Regions from separate parts of the Cedecea sp. NFIX57 genome, predicted to be linked through region 2. Evidence: riboswitches for the same ligand, from Rfam matches in the RefSeq annotation. Region 2 holds a riboswitch; the other holds the start of a gene.
The links. A riboswitch is a leader RNA that binds a small molecule or an ion and turns the genes downstream of it on or off. The one in region 2 is predicted to bind thiamine pyrophosphate.
Positions count from the first base shown of each region.

Region 1: it holds a riboswitch for thiamine pyrophosphate, as region 2 does, so the genes downstream of both, thiC (phosphomethylpyrimidine synthase ThiC) here and thiB (thiamine ABC transporter substrate binding subunit) in region 2, are expected to answer to the same signal.

Region 1 is NZ_FXAS01000041.1:17,685-22,881, reverse strand. Features, by position in the region: gene hemE (uroporphyrinogen decarboxylase) at 1-91, opposite strand, end outside; gene nudC (NAD(+) diphosphatase) at 127-900, opposite strand; gene B9Y90_RS22875 (Rsd/AlgQ family anti-sigma factor) at 999-1,502, shown strand; TPP riboswitch at 1,553-1,663, shown strand; gene thiC (phosphomethylpyrimidine synthase ThiC) at 1,753-3,654, shown strand; gene thiE (thiamine phosphate synthase) at 3,654-4,289, shown strand; gene B9Y90_RS22860 (HesA/MoeB/ThiF family protein) at 4,282-5,037, shown strand; gene thiS (sulfur carrier protein ThiS) at 5,021-5,197, shown strand, end outside.
Region 2 is NZ_FXAS01000012.1:119,754-124,950, reverse strand. Features, by position in the region: gene B9Y90_RS12505 (sugar efflux transporter) at 1-359, opposite strand, end outside; gene sgrT (glucose uptake inhibitor SgrT) at 472-651, opposite strand; gene sgrR (HTH-type transcriptional regulator SgrR) at 739-2,397, shown strand; TPP riboswitch at 2,447-2,548, shown strand; gene thiB (thiamine ABC transporter substrate binding subunit) at 2,580-3,563, shown strand; gene thiP (thiamine/thiamine pyrophosphate ABC transporter permease ThiP) at 3,539-5,149, shown strand; gene thiQ (thiamine ABC transporter ATP-binding protein ThiQ) at 5,133-5,197, shown strand, end outside.

The sequences.
Region 1 (5,197 bases), on a different contig from region 2:
GCCCTGCCTGGCGCATCATCCACACCGGGGTGACATCTACCGGCAAGCGCTGCAGGGCGCGCAGGTAACGATCGTTCTTCAGTTCAGTCATTTTTACCTTTCCTTTAGCTGTATCGCCGCAGTCTATCATTCATAGTCCGCGCGACACAGGGCGACGGTATCTTCAATTAAGCGGCGTGCTACGGTGCCCGGCGGCGGTAATAGCGGCAGTTGGTCATAGCGATACCAGCCCGCATCCAGCAGTTCTTTCGGGTCAATTTTGATTTCGCCGCTGTGGTAATCCGCCATAAAGGCGGTCATTAGCGACTGCGGGAACGGCCAGGGCTGGGAAGTCACGTAGCGCAGGTTTTTCACCTGAATACTGCTCTCTTCCATGACTTCGCGCGCTACCGCCTGCTCCAGCGTTTCGCCGACTTCGACAAATCCGGCCAGCACGGTGTAAACGCCGTTGCGATGCCGCGTGTGCTGAGCCAGCAGGATATGATCGTCCTTACGGATAGCGACAATAATGCAGGGGGCAATTTGCGGGTAATACCGTTCCCGGCAGTGCCCACAAAGCATCGCCCATTCACTTTTGCTGAAATGCATTTCATGGCCGCAGTAACCGCAATACTTATGCGAGCGATAAAACTCGGCCAGTTGAACGCCTCGCCCGGCCAGTTGGAACAGGCCCACATCGCGATCAAGGAGCTGGCGCAGCGAGCCCATGTCCGAACGGCGGTTTTCACGAATCAGCCAGACGGGTTCACCTTCCCACTCACCGATATCCAGAGCCCGGCTGCCCACAAGCTGAAATTCTTCCGCGCTGCCGTGAGGTAAGTCACCCTGTGGCAACCATATTTTTTGCTCATGGCTGACTATCCACCAACCATGATCTAAGTTTTGAATAACACGTTCCATAACCTGGTGCACATCCCCGTGTTCACTGATATAAACAATTAGTTTTTACTTTTTTGGGTTAGTTTGCGTTCAATCTTTTAACTCACGGAGTCTCAATCATGCTGAACCAGTTAGCCAATCTGACTGAGCGCGTTGGTGGTAGTAATGAGTTAGTTGACCATTGGCTGCAGGCCCGTAAGCACCTGTTGGTCGCCTATTACAACATGGTCGGGATCAAGCCTAACAAGGAATCGCACACCGCGCTCGACGAAAAAGCGTTAGACAATTTTTGCCACGGCCTGGTGGATTACCTCTCTTCCGGTCATTTCAGTATCTACGAGCGAATCATCAGCAACCTGGAAGGCAGTAGCCCGCTGCTAAGCGCAGCTCAGCTCTACCCTCAACTGGAAGCCAACACCCAGCAAATCATGGACCTCTACGACTCCCACCTGGAAAACGCCATCGACCGCGACAGTTGGGTCGAGTTTCAGCAGGCGCTGTCGGAGATTGGCGAGTGCCTGGAGTCCCGCTTCACCCTTGAAGATAAACTAGTCCTCCTGGCTATTGATAACAACCTCGACGGCAGCGCCAGCGATCCTGCCGGGCTGGCAAGTCCGGCTTGAGTTGTTAGCTATTAACGAGTAATTTACAACTTTCCCACCGCAAGGTGGGATCATTCTTGTCGGAGTGCCGAGTGCGTTAAGCACCGGCTGAGACCGTTAATTCGGGATCCGCGGAACCTGATCAGGTTAGAACCTGCGAAGGGAACAAGAGTAATTCTGTCTTTGGGTACACCCGTTTTCGGGCGATCCATATCCATTACTCCTTCCGTTGTCCTGACAAGCCATATCCTGACTAAACCTGGAATGAGCTATGTCTGCATCTGAAAACAAACCTGGCCGTCGTGAACAACGCGCCGCCGCCCAACACTTTATCAACACGCTTGAAGGTACCGCCTTCCCTAACTCCAGACGCATCTATCTGACCGGGTCACGCGAAGATATCCGCATCCCGATGCGCGAAATCCAGCTCAGCCCAACGCTCACCGGTGGGAGCAAAGATGCCCCGCAATATCAGCCGAACGACGCGGTGCCCGTCTACGATACCTCCGGTCCTTATGGCGATCCCGACATCTCAATAAACGTGTTACACGGGCTATCTCCCCTACGCAGCGCCTGGATTGCCGACCGGCGTGACAGCGAAGCACTGGATGAACGCAGCTCCGCTTACACAAAAGCGCGTCTTGCCGACGACGGCCTGGACGAATTGCGCTTTGAAACTCAGTCCAAACCTCGCCGGGCAATAGCCGGACAATGCGTCACCCAGTTGCATTACGCCCGCAAAGGGCTTGTCACCCCGGAGATGGAATTCATCGCCATTCGCGAAAATATGGGGCGCGAGCGTATTCGTGATGCCGTCCTGCGCCACCAGCATCCCGGCGAAGGGTTTGGGGCCCGCCTGCCGGAAAACATCACGCCGGAGTTTGTCCGCGATGAAGTCGCCGCCGGGCGAGCAATTATTCCCGCCAATATCAACCACCCGGAATCAGAGCCGATGATTATCGGCCGCAATTTCCTGGTGAAGGTCAATGCCAATATCGGCAACTCGGCGGTGACCTCCTCCATTGAAGAAGAGGTGGAGAAGCTGGTGTGGGCCACTCGCTGGGGGGCAGACACGGTGATGGACCTCTCCACCGGCCGCTATATTCACGAAACACGGGAATGGATCCTGCGTAACAGCCCGGTGCCCATCGGCACGGTGCCCATCTACCAGGCACTGGAGAAGGCGAACGGTATCGCTGAAGACCTGAGCTGGGAGATGTTCCGCGACACGCTGCTGGAGCAGGCAGAGCAAGGCGTGGATTACTTCACCATTCATGCGGGCGTGCTGCTTCGCTATGTCCCGATGACCGCGAAGCGCCTGACAGGAATTGTGTCGCGCGGTGGATCAATTATGGCGAAGTGGTGCCTGTCCCACCATCAGGAAAACTTCCTGTATCAGCACTTCCGTGAAATCTGCGAAATCTGCGCCGCCTATGACGTTTCCCTTTCTCTGGGCGATGGCTTACGTCCGGGCTCCATCCAGGATGCCAACGACGAAGCTCAGTTTGCCGAACTGCATACGCTGGGCGAGTTGACCAAAATTGCCTGGGAGTACGATGTCCAGGTGATGATTGAAGGCCCGGGGCATGTGCCGATGCAGATGATTCGCCGCAACATGACCGAAGAACTGGAGCATTGTCACGAAGCACCTTTCTACACCCTTGGTCCGCTCACGACCGATATCGCGCCGGGCTATGACCACTTCACCTCCGGCATTGGCGCCGCCATGATTGGCTGGTTTGGCTGTGCGATGCTTTGCTACGTCACGCCGAAAGAGCACCTCGGCCTGCCGAACAAAGAGGACGTTAAGCAGGGGCTGATCACTTACAAGATTGCCGCTCACGCCGCGGACCTGGCCAAAGGGCATCCGGGCGCGCAAATACGCGACAACGCGATGTCCAAAGCACGCTTTGAATTCCGCTGGGAAGATCAGTTCAACCTGGCGCTCGACCCCTTCACCGCCCGCGCTTACCACGATGAAACCCTGCCGCAGGAATCCGGCAAAGTCGCGCATTTCTGTTCCATGTGCGGCCCGAAGTTTTGCTCTATGAAGATCACCCAGGAAGTGCGCGACTACGCCGCAAAACAGGCGAGAGATGCTGGCATGGAAGATATGTCTCAGCACTTCCGCGCCCGGGGCGGTGAAATTTATCTCAGACAAGAGGAAGCATAATGTCCAGACTCATTTTCCCAGCCACGTCACGCAGGCTGGGCCTTTATCCGGTCGTCGACAGCGTGGAGTGGATCGAACGCCTCCTCGGGGCGGGCGTCAAAACCATCCAGCTCCGCATTAAAGATAAACGCGATGCAGACGTTGAAGCTGACGTCATCGCCGCCATTGCGCTGGGCGAACGCTACAACGCTCGCCTGTTCATCAACGACTACTGGCGACTGGCCATCAAACACGGTGCTTATGGCGTACATCTCGGCCAGGAAGATATGGATGTCGCCAACCTGGCGGCAATAAGCGAAGCCGGGCTTCGGCTGGGGCTTTCAACCCACGACAACATGGAAATGGATCGCGCCTTAAGCGCGAACCCGTCCTACATTGCGCTGGGCCATGTCTTCCCTACCCAAACCAAGCAAATGCCCTCCTCCCCGCAGGGGCTGAATAAGCTGGCAGAACATATCCAGACGCTGGGTGATTATTCCACCGTCGCCATCGGCGGGATAAGCATCGATCGTGTGCCTGCCGTGTTAGCCACCGGCGTGGGCAGCGTCGCCGTCGTCAGCGCCATTACGCAGGCTCCCGACTGGCGTATCGCCACGGCGAAGCTACTCGAACTGGCAGGAACCGGCGATGAATGATGCGGATTTTATGCGCTACAGCCGCCAGTTGCTGCTGGAAGACGTGGCGATTGAAGGGCAGGAAAAACTGCTGTCCAGCACGGCGCTGATCGTCGGTCTGGGTGGCTTAGGTTCACCCGCCGCGCTGTATCTCGCCGCCGCTGGCGTAGGCAAGCTTATCGTCGCGGACGATGACAAGGTGCATATCAGCAATCTCCAGCGCCAGATCCTGTTCACTTCAGAAGATATTGAGCGCCCGAAATCCTCCGCAGCCCACCAGTATTTGCAGCGCCTGAACCCCGGCGTAAAAATTGTTCCTCTGGCAGAGAGGCTGACGGGTACTTCTCTGACAGAAGCCGTGCGCGAGGCCGACGTGGTGCTGGACTGCAGCGACAATATAGCAACCCGCCAGGCGGTCAACACCGCCTGCGTAGCCTCGAATACACCTCTTATCACCGCCAGCGCCGTCGGTTTTGGCGGCCAGATGATGGTCCTGATGCCGCCCTGGGAACACGGCTGCTACCGCTGTGTCTGGCCTGACGAGAGTGAACCCGAACGCAACTGCCGCACCTCCGGCATCATTGGCCCGGTCGTGGGCGTGATGGGTACCCTTCAGGCGCTGGAAGCCATTAAATTGCTGACCGGCATGGCGCCTGCTGCTGGCGCTTTGCGCCTGTTCGATGCCCGGCAGCACAGCTGGCGCACGCTGGCGATGCAAAAATCAACCACCTGCCCGGTCTGCGGAGGCCACGATGCGCATTCAGTTTAACGATGAACCTCTGGAATGTACGGCTGGCCTGACGCTCGCAGCCCTTCTGGCCCAGCTTGATCAGGGCAAAGCTGGCGCGGCGCTCGCCGTTAATCAAACCATTATCCCGCGCGACCAGTGGAGCAATCATCTGCTGCGCGAGGGCGATACCATTCTGCTG
Region 2 (5,197 bases):
GCGGTATTGGCTATTGAGGCAAACATTACGCCGAGCGTAATCAGCGTCAGATAATGACGGTTAAAGGCAAACAGAACGCAGTTTGCCACCGCCATCACGCAGCAAACCATAATCAGTTTTCGCCTGTCGCCCTGACTGTCTGACCTTTTGGCCAGCAGTAAACTGACACCAATCCCGGCAATCGCGTTAACGGTGTAAAACAGGCCGACCCAAAACGGCCTGACTTCAACTTCACGAGTTAAAAAGAGGCTAAGCGTCGGAGCCTGTAGCGCACCGGCCACGCCAATCATAAAAGAGACGGCCATGAAGGCAGCGTAAACAGGGTTAAAACGGCGTGCGCGGGTCAAAAACCAGAGCATGGAGTGTCCTTAAAAGGAGATGTCGTCAGAGGTATTTGTTAAATGCGTAAAGATTAAACGAAAAAAGCCAGCAGTAAACAGCTGCTGGCCGGTGAAAAGCACCAATACTCAGTCACACATGAGTCGGCGCGTTGGCGTTCTCGGGCATCGGGGTTGTAACCTCCCACTGCATCAAGTCTTCGAGCATCCTTAGTCTTTGCTCCACCGTCAGGCGAGCCAGCCATCCAGAACAAACAAACTGTGTTGCGGCAAAGTACTGTTGGAAAAACTTCGCAGGTGATGACCGCTTCATAAACACCTCCTCGCTTCATCGAGGATGATTATTGGCGTAATATAGGGAAAGTTAAATTGATGAGTTTCCGCCTGGAGTTCCTCTTTTATGTCTTCGTCACGCCTGCAACAACAATTCATCCGCCTGTGGCAATGCTGCGAAGGCAAACCTCAGGAAACCACGCTGAATGATTTAGCGGATTTGCTGAGCTGTTCCCGCCGCCATATGCGTACGCTGCTTAATGCGATGCAGGAAAAGGGCTGGCTAAGCTGGCAGGCGGAAGCCGGACGAGGCAAGCGCTCGCAGCTCACTTTTCTTTATACCGGGCTGGCGCTTCAGCAGCAGAGGGCGGAAGATCTGCTGGAGCAAGATCGTATCGATCAGCTAGTCCAAATCGTCGGCGACAAAGCCGCTGTCCGCCAGATGCTCATCTCTCATTTAGGCCGCAGCTTTCGCCAGGGCAGACATATTCTGCGTGTCCTTTACTATCGCCCGCTGCTAAATCTGCTGCCCGGTTCGGCGCTGCGTCGTTCCGAAACCCACATCGCCCGCCAGATTTTTAGCGGCCTGACGCGAATAAATGAGGAAAATGGGGAACTCGAAGCGGATATTGCTCACCATTGGCAGCAAATTTCCCCATTACGCTGGCGTTTCTTCCTGCGCCCCGGCATCCATTTCCATCACGGCCGCGAGCTGGACATGCTCGATATCATCTCTTCCCTGCAGCGCATCAACGCCCTGCCGCTTTTTGCCCATATCACACAAATCACCTCGCCGACTATCTGGACACTGGATATCCATCTTAGCCAGCCGGATGACTGGCTGCCGTGGCTATTGGGCAGCGTGAACGCCATGATCCTGCCGCGGGAATGGACAACGATGACAAATTTCGCCAGCCAGCCCATCGGCACGGGCCCCTATTCCGTGGCGCGGAACAACCGCAACCAGCTAAAGATCCACGCCTTTGATGATTACTTTGGCTTTCGGGCGCTGATTGACGAGGTTAACTTCTGGGTCCTGCCCGAAGTGGGTGAAGAGTCGAGCTGCGGCGTGCAGCTCCAGGGCATGCCGGACAGCGAAAAAGCCGTTGAAAGCCGCCCGGAAGAAGGCTGCTACTACCTGCTGTTCGACAGCCGCTCCAGCCTCGGCGTCAATGAAGACGTTCGCCAGTGGATTGGGCATATTCTCTCCCCGGTCAACCTTATCTACCGCGCGACCGAGCAGTATCAACAATACTGGTTCCCGGCCTATGGTTTACTCCCGCGCTGGCACCATTCGCGCCCCGGGCCGTTGCTGGCTAAACCTGCCGGGCTGGAGAGCATTACGCTCACCTACTACCGCGATCACGTAGAGCATCGGGTGATCAGCAGCATCATGACCGAATTACTGGCTGAGCAGGGCGTGAAGCTGATTGTGCAGGAGATAGATTATGCGGAGTGGCATCAGGGTGAGGCCGAGAGCGACATCTGGCTGAACAGCGTGAACTTCACCGTGCCGTTGGAATACTCCCTGTTTGCCCAGCTGTATGAAGTCCCGCTGATTCAAAAATGCATCCCCATCGACTGGCAGGGCGATGCTCATCGCTGGCACAGCAAAACGCTGGCCCTGCCGGAATGGTGCAAGCAAATGCTGGAGCGAAATGACGTTATCCCATTGATTCATCATTGGTTGCGCATTGAAGGCCAGCGCAGTATGCGCGGGGTACGGATGAACACGCTAGGCTGGTTTGATTTCAAGTCCGCCTGGTTTGCCCCACCGGGCCCATAACGCTTTCGTAACATTACTTCCGTAACCCAAAGGAAATCAGTAGAATCCTTCCTGCTCAACGGGGTGCCAGGACAGTTTGTCCGCGCTGAGATAATACCCGTCGAACCTGATCCGGATAACGCCGGCGAAGGGATTTGAGACGATCAACTCAATTCCTTTGCCCCCTTTTACTGAGGTGCAAAGTGTTCAAAAAGTTTCTGCCGCTGCTGGCGCTGGCCGCCATGCCCGTTTTCGCTAAACCTGTATTAACCGTCTACACCTACGACTCGTTCGCCGCCGACTGGGGCCCTGGCCCGGCGGTGAAAAAAGCCTTTGAGGCCGACTGTAACTGCGAGCTGAAATTTGTGGCGCTTGAAGACGGCGTTTCTCTGCTGAACCGCGTACGCATGGAAGGCAAGAACAGCAAAGCAGACGTCGTGCTGGGGCTGGACAACAATCTGGTAGAAGCCGCCACGCAAACCAAACTGTTTGCCCCCTCTAACGTCGAAAACGCCACCCTTCAGGTGCCTGGCGGCTGGAAAAACAGCACCTTCGTGCCTTACGATTACGGCTACTTTGCTTTCGTATACGACAAGAACAAGCTAAAAAACCCGCCAAAAAGCCTGAAAGAGTTGGTTGAAAGCGATCAAAAATGGAAGGTCATTTACGAAGATCCACGCACCAGCACCCCAGGGCTTGGCCTGCTGCTGTGGATGCAAAAAGTGTACGGCGATAAAGCCCCCGAAGCCTGGCAAAAGCTGGCGAAGAAAACCGTCACCGTCACTAAAGGCTGGAGCGAAGCTTACGGCTTGTTCCTGAAAGGGGAAGCCGACCTGGTGCTGAGCTATACCACCTCCCCGGCCTACCACATCATTGAAGAAAAGAAAGACAACTACGCCGCCGCGGATTTCAGCGAAGGGCATTACCTGCAGGTTGAAGTGGCGGGCAGACTGGCGAACAGCAAACAGCCTGAACTCGCCGAGAAATTTATCAAATTCATCGCCACACCAGGTTTCCAGAACACCATTGCTACCGGCAACTGGATGTACCCGGTGACTAACGTAGCGTTACCTGCTGGCTTCGACAGCCTGGTGAAGCCGCAAACCACGCTGGAATTCCCCCCTCAGCAGGTAGCTACTCACCGCGCAGCATGGATCAATGAATGGCAACGCGCCGTCAGCCACTAATACCAGGCTGGCTGTATCCAGGGCTATTTGCCGCGACGCTGGTCGTGGCGGTAGCCCTGGCGGCTTTTCTGGCGCTGTGGCTTAACGCTCCGCAGACGGATGTCTTCGCCATCTTGCAGGACGGCTATCTTTGGCACGTCCTGCGCTTCTCCTTCTGGCAGGCGTTTCTTTCTGCGGCACTTTCCGTTTTCCCGGCAATCTTTTTAGCCCGCGCGCTCTACCGCCGCCGCTTCCCTGGCCGACTGGCGCTACTTCGGCTTTGCGCCATGACGCTGGTACTGCCGGTACTGGTTGCCGTCTTCGGCATTCTTTCCGTTTATGGGCGAGAAGGCTGGCTGGCAACGCTCTGCGGCTGGCTCGGCTTTGAATGGCACTTTTCCCCTTATGGCCTGCAGGGCATTCTGCTGGCGCACGTCTTCTTTAACATGCCGATGGCGACCCGCCTTCTGCTGCAGGCGCTGAACAATATCCCTTCGGAACAGCGCCAGTTGGCGGCACAGCTGGGAATGCAGGGCTGGCATTTCTTCCGTTTTGTCGAATGGCCCTGGCTGCGCCGACAAATACTCCCGGTTGGTGCTCTGATTTTTATGCTTTGCTTCGCGAGCTTCGCCACCGTGCTTTCCTTGGGTGGAGGCCCGCAGGCAACAACCATCGAACTGGCCATCTTTCAGGCATTAAGCTACGACTACGATCCCGCCAAAGCGGCATTGCTGGCCCTGCTGCAAATGGCGTGCTGCCTTGGCCTGGTGTTGTTGAGCCAGAAGTTAAGTAAGGCTATTCCCGTCGGCGTCAGCCAGCTTCAGGGGTGGCGGGATCCTCAGGATTCTCTGCGCCGAAAACTTAGCGATGGCCTGCTTATTCTGCTCGCCCTGCTGCTGCTTCTCCCACCGCTGCTGGCGGTGATGGTCGACGGGATTAACGGCAGCATGGGCAGCGTGCTGCGGCAGCCTGCCCTGTGGAACGCGCTCTGGACTTCACTGAGAATTGCCATTGCCGCCGGGCTTATCAGCGTGACGCTAACGCTGATGCTGCTTTGGAGCTCGCGTGAACTTCGGCTTCGTAACCAACGCTTCGCCGGGCAGGCCATTGAACTTAGCGGCATGTTGATTCTGGCGATGCCGGGCATCGTCCTCGCCACTGGCTTCTTCCTGCTGCTAAACAACACCGTGGGCCTGCCACAATCTGCCGACGGAATTGTTATTTTTACCAATGCGCTGATGGCGATTCCTTATGCCCTGAAAGTGCTCGAAAACCCCATGCGAGACGTAGCGGAACGCTATACACAGCTTTGCCAGTCGCTGGATATCAGCGGCTTTAATCGCCTGCGATTCATTGAGTTAAAAGCGCTGAAACGCCCAATAGCTCAGGCGCTGGCCTTTGCCTGCGTGTTGTCGATTGGCGATTTTGGCGTAGTGGCGCTGTTCGGTAACGAAGACTTTAGAACCCTGCCCTTCTGGCTGTATCAGCAGATCGGCTCTTACCGCAGCCAGGACGGCGCGGTCACAGCGCTGCTCCTGCTGCTGCTTTGTTTTATGCTGTTTACCTTGATTGAAAAACTTCCGGGGCAAGATGCTAACTCTGACTGATGTAACCTGGCTGTACCAGCACTTACCCATGCGCTTTTCCCTGAAGGT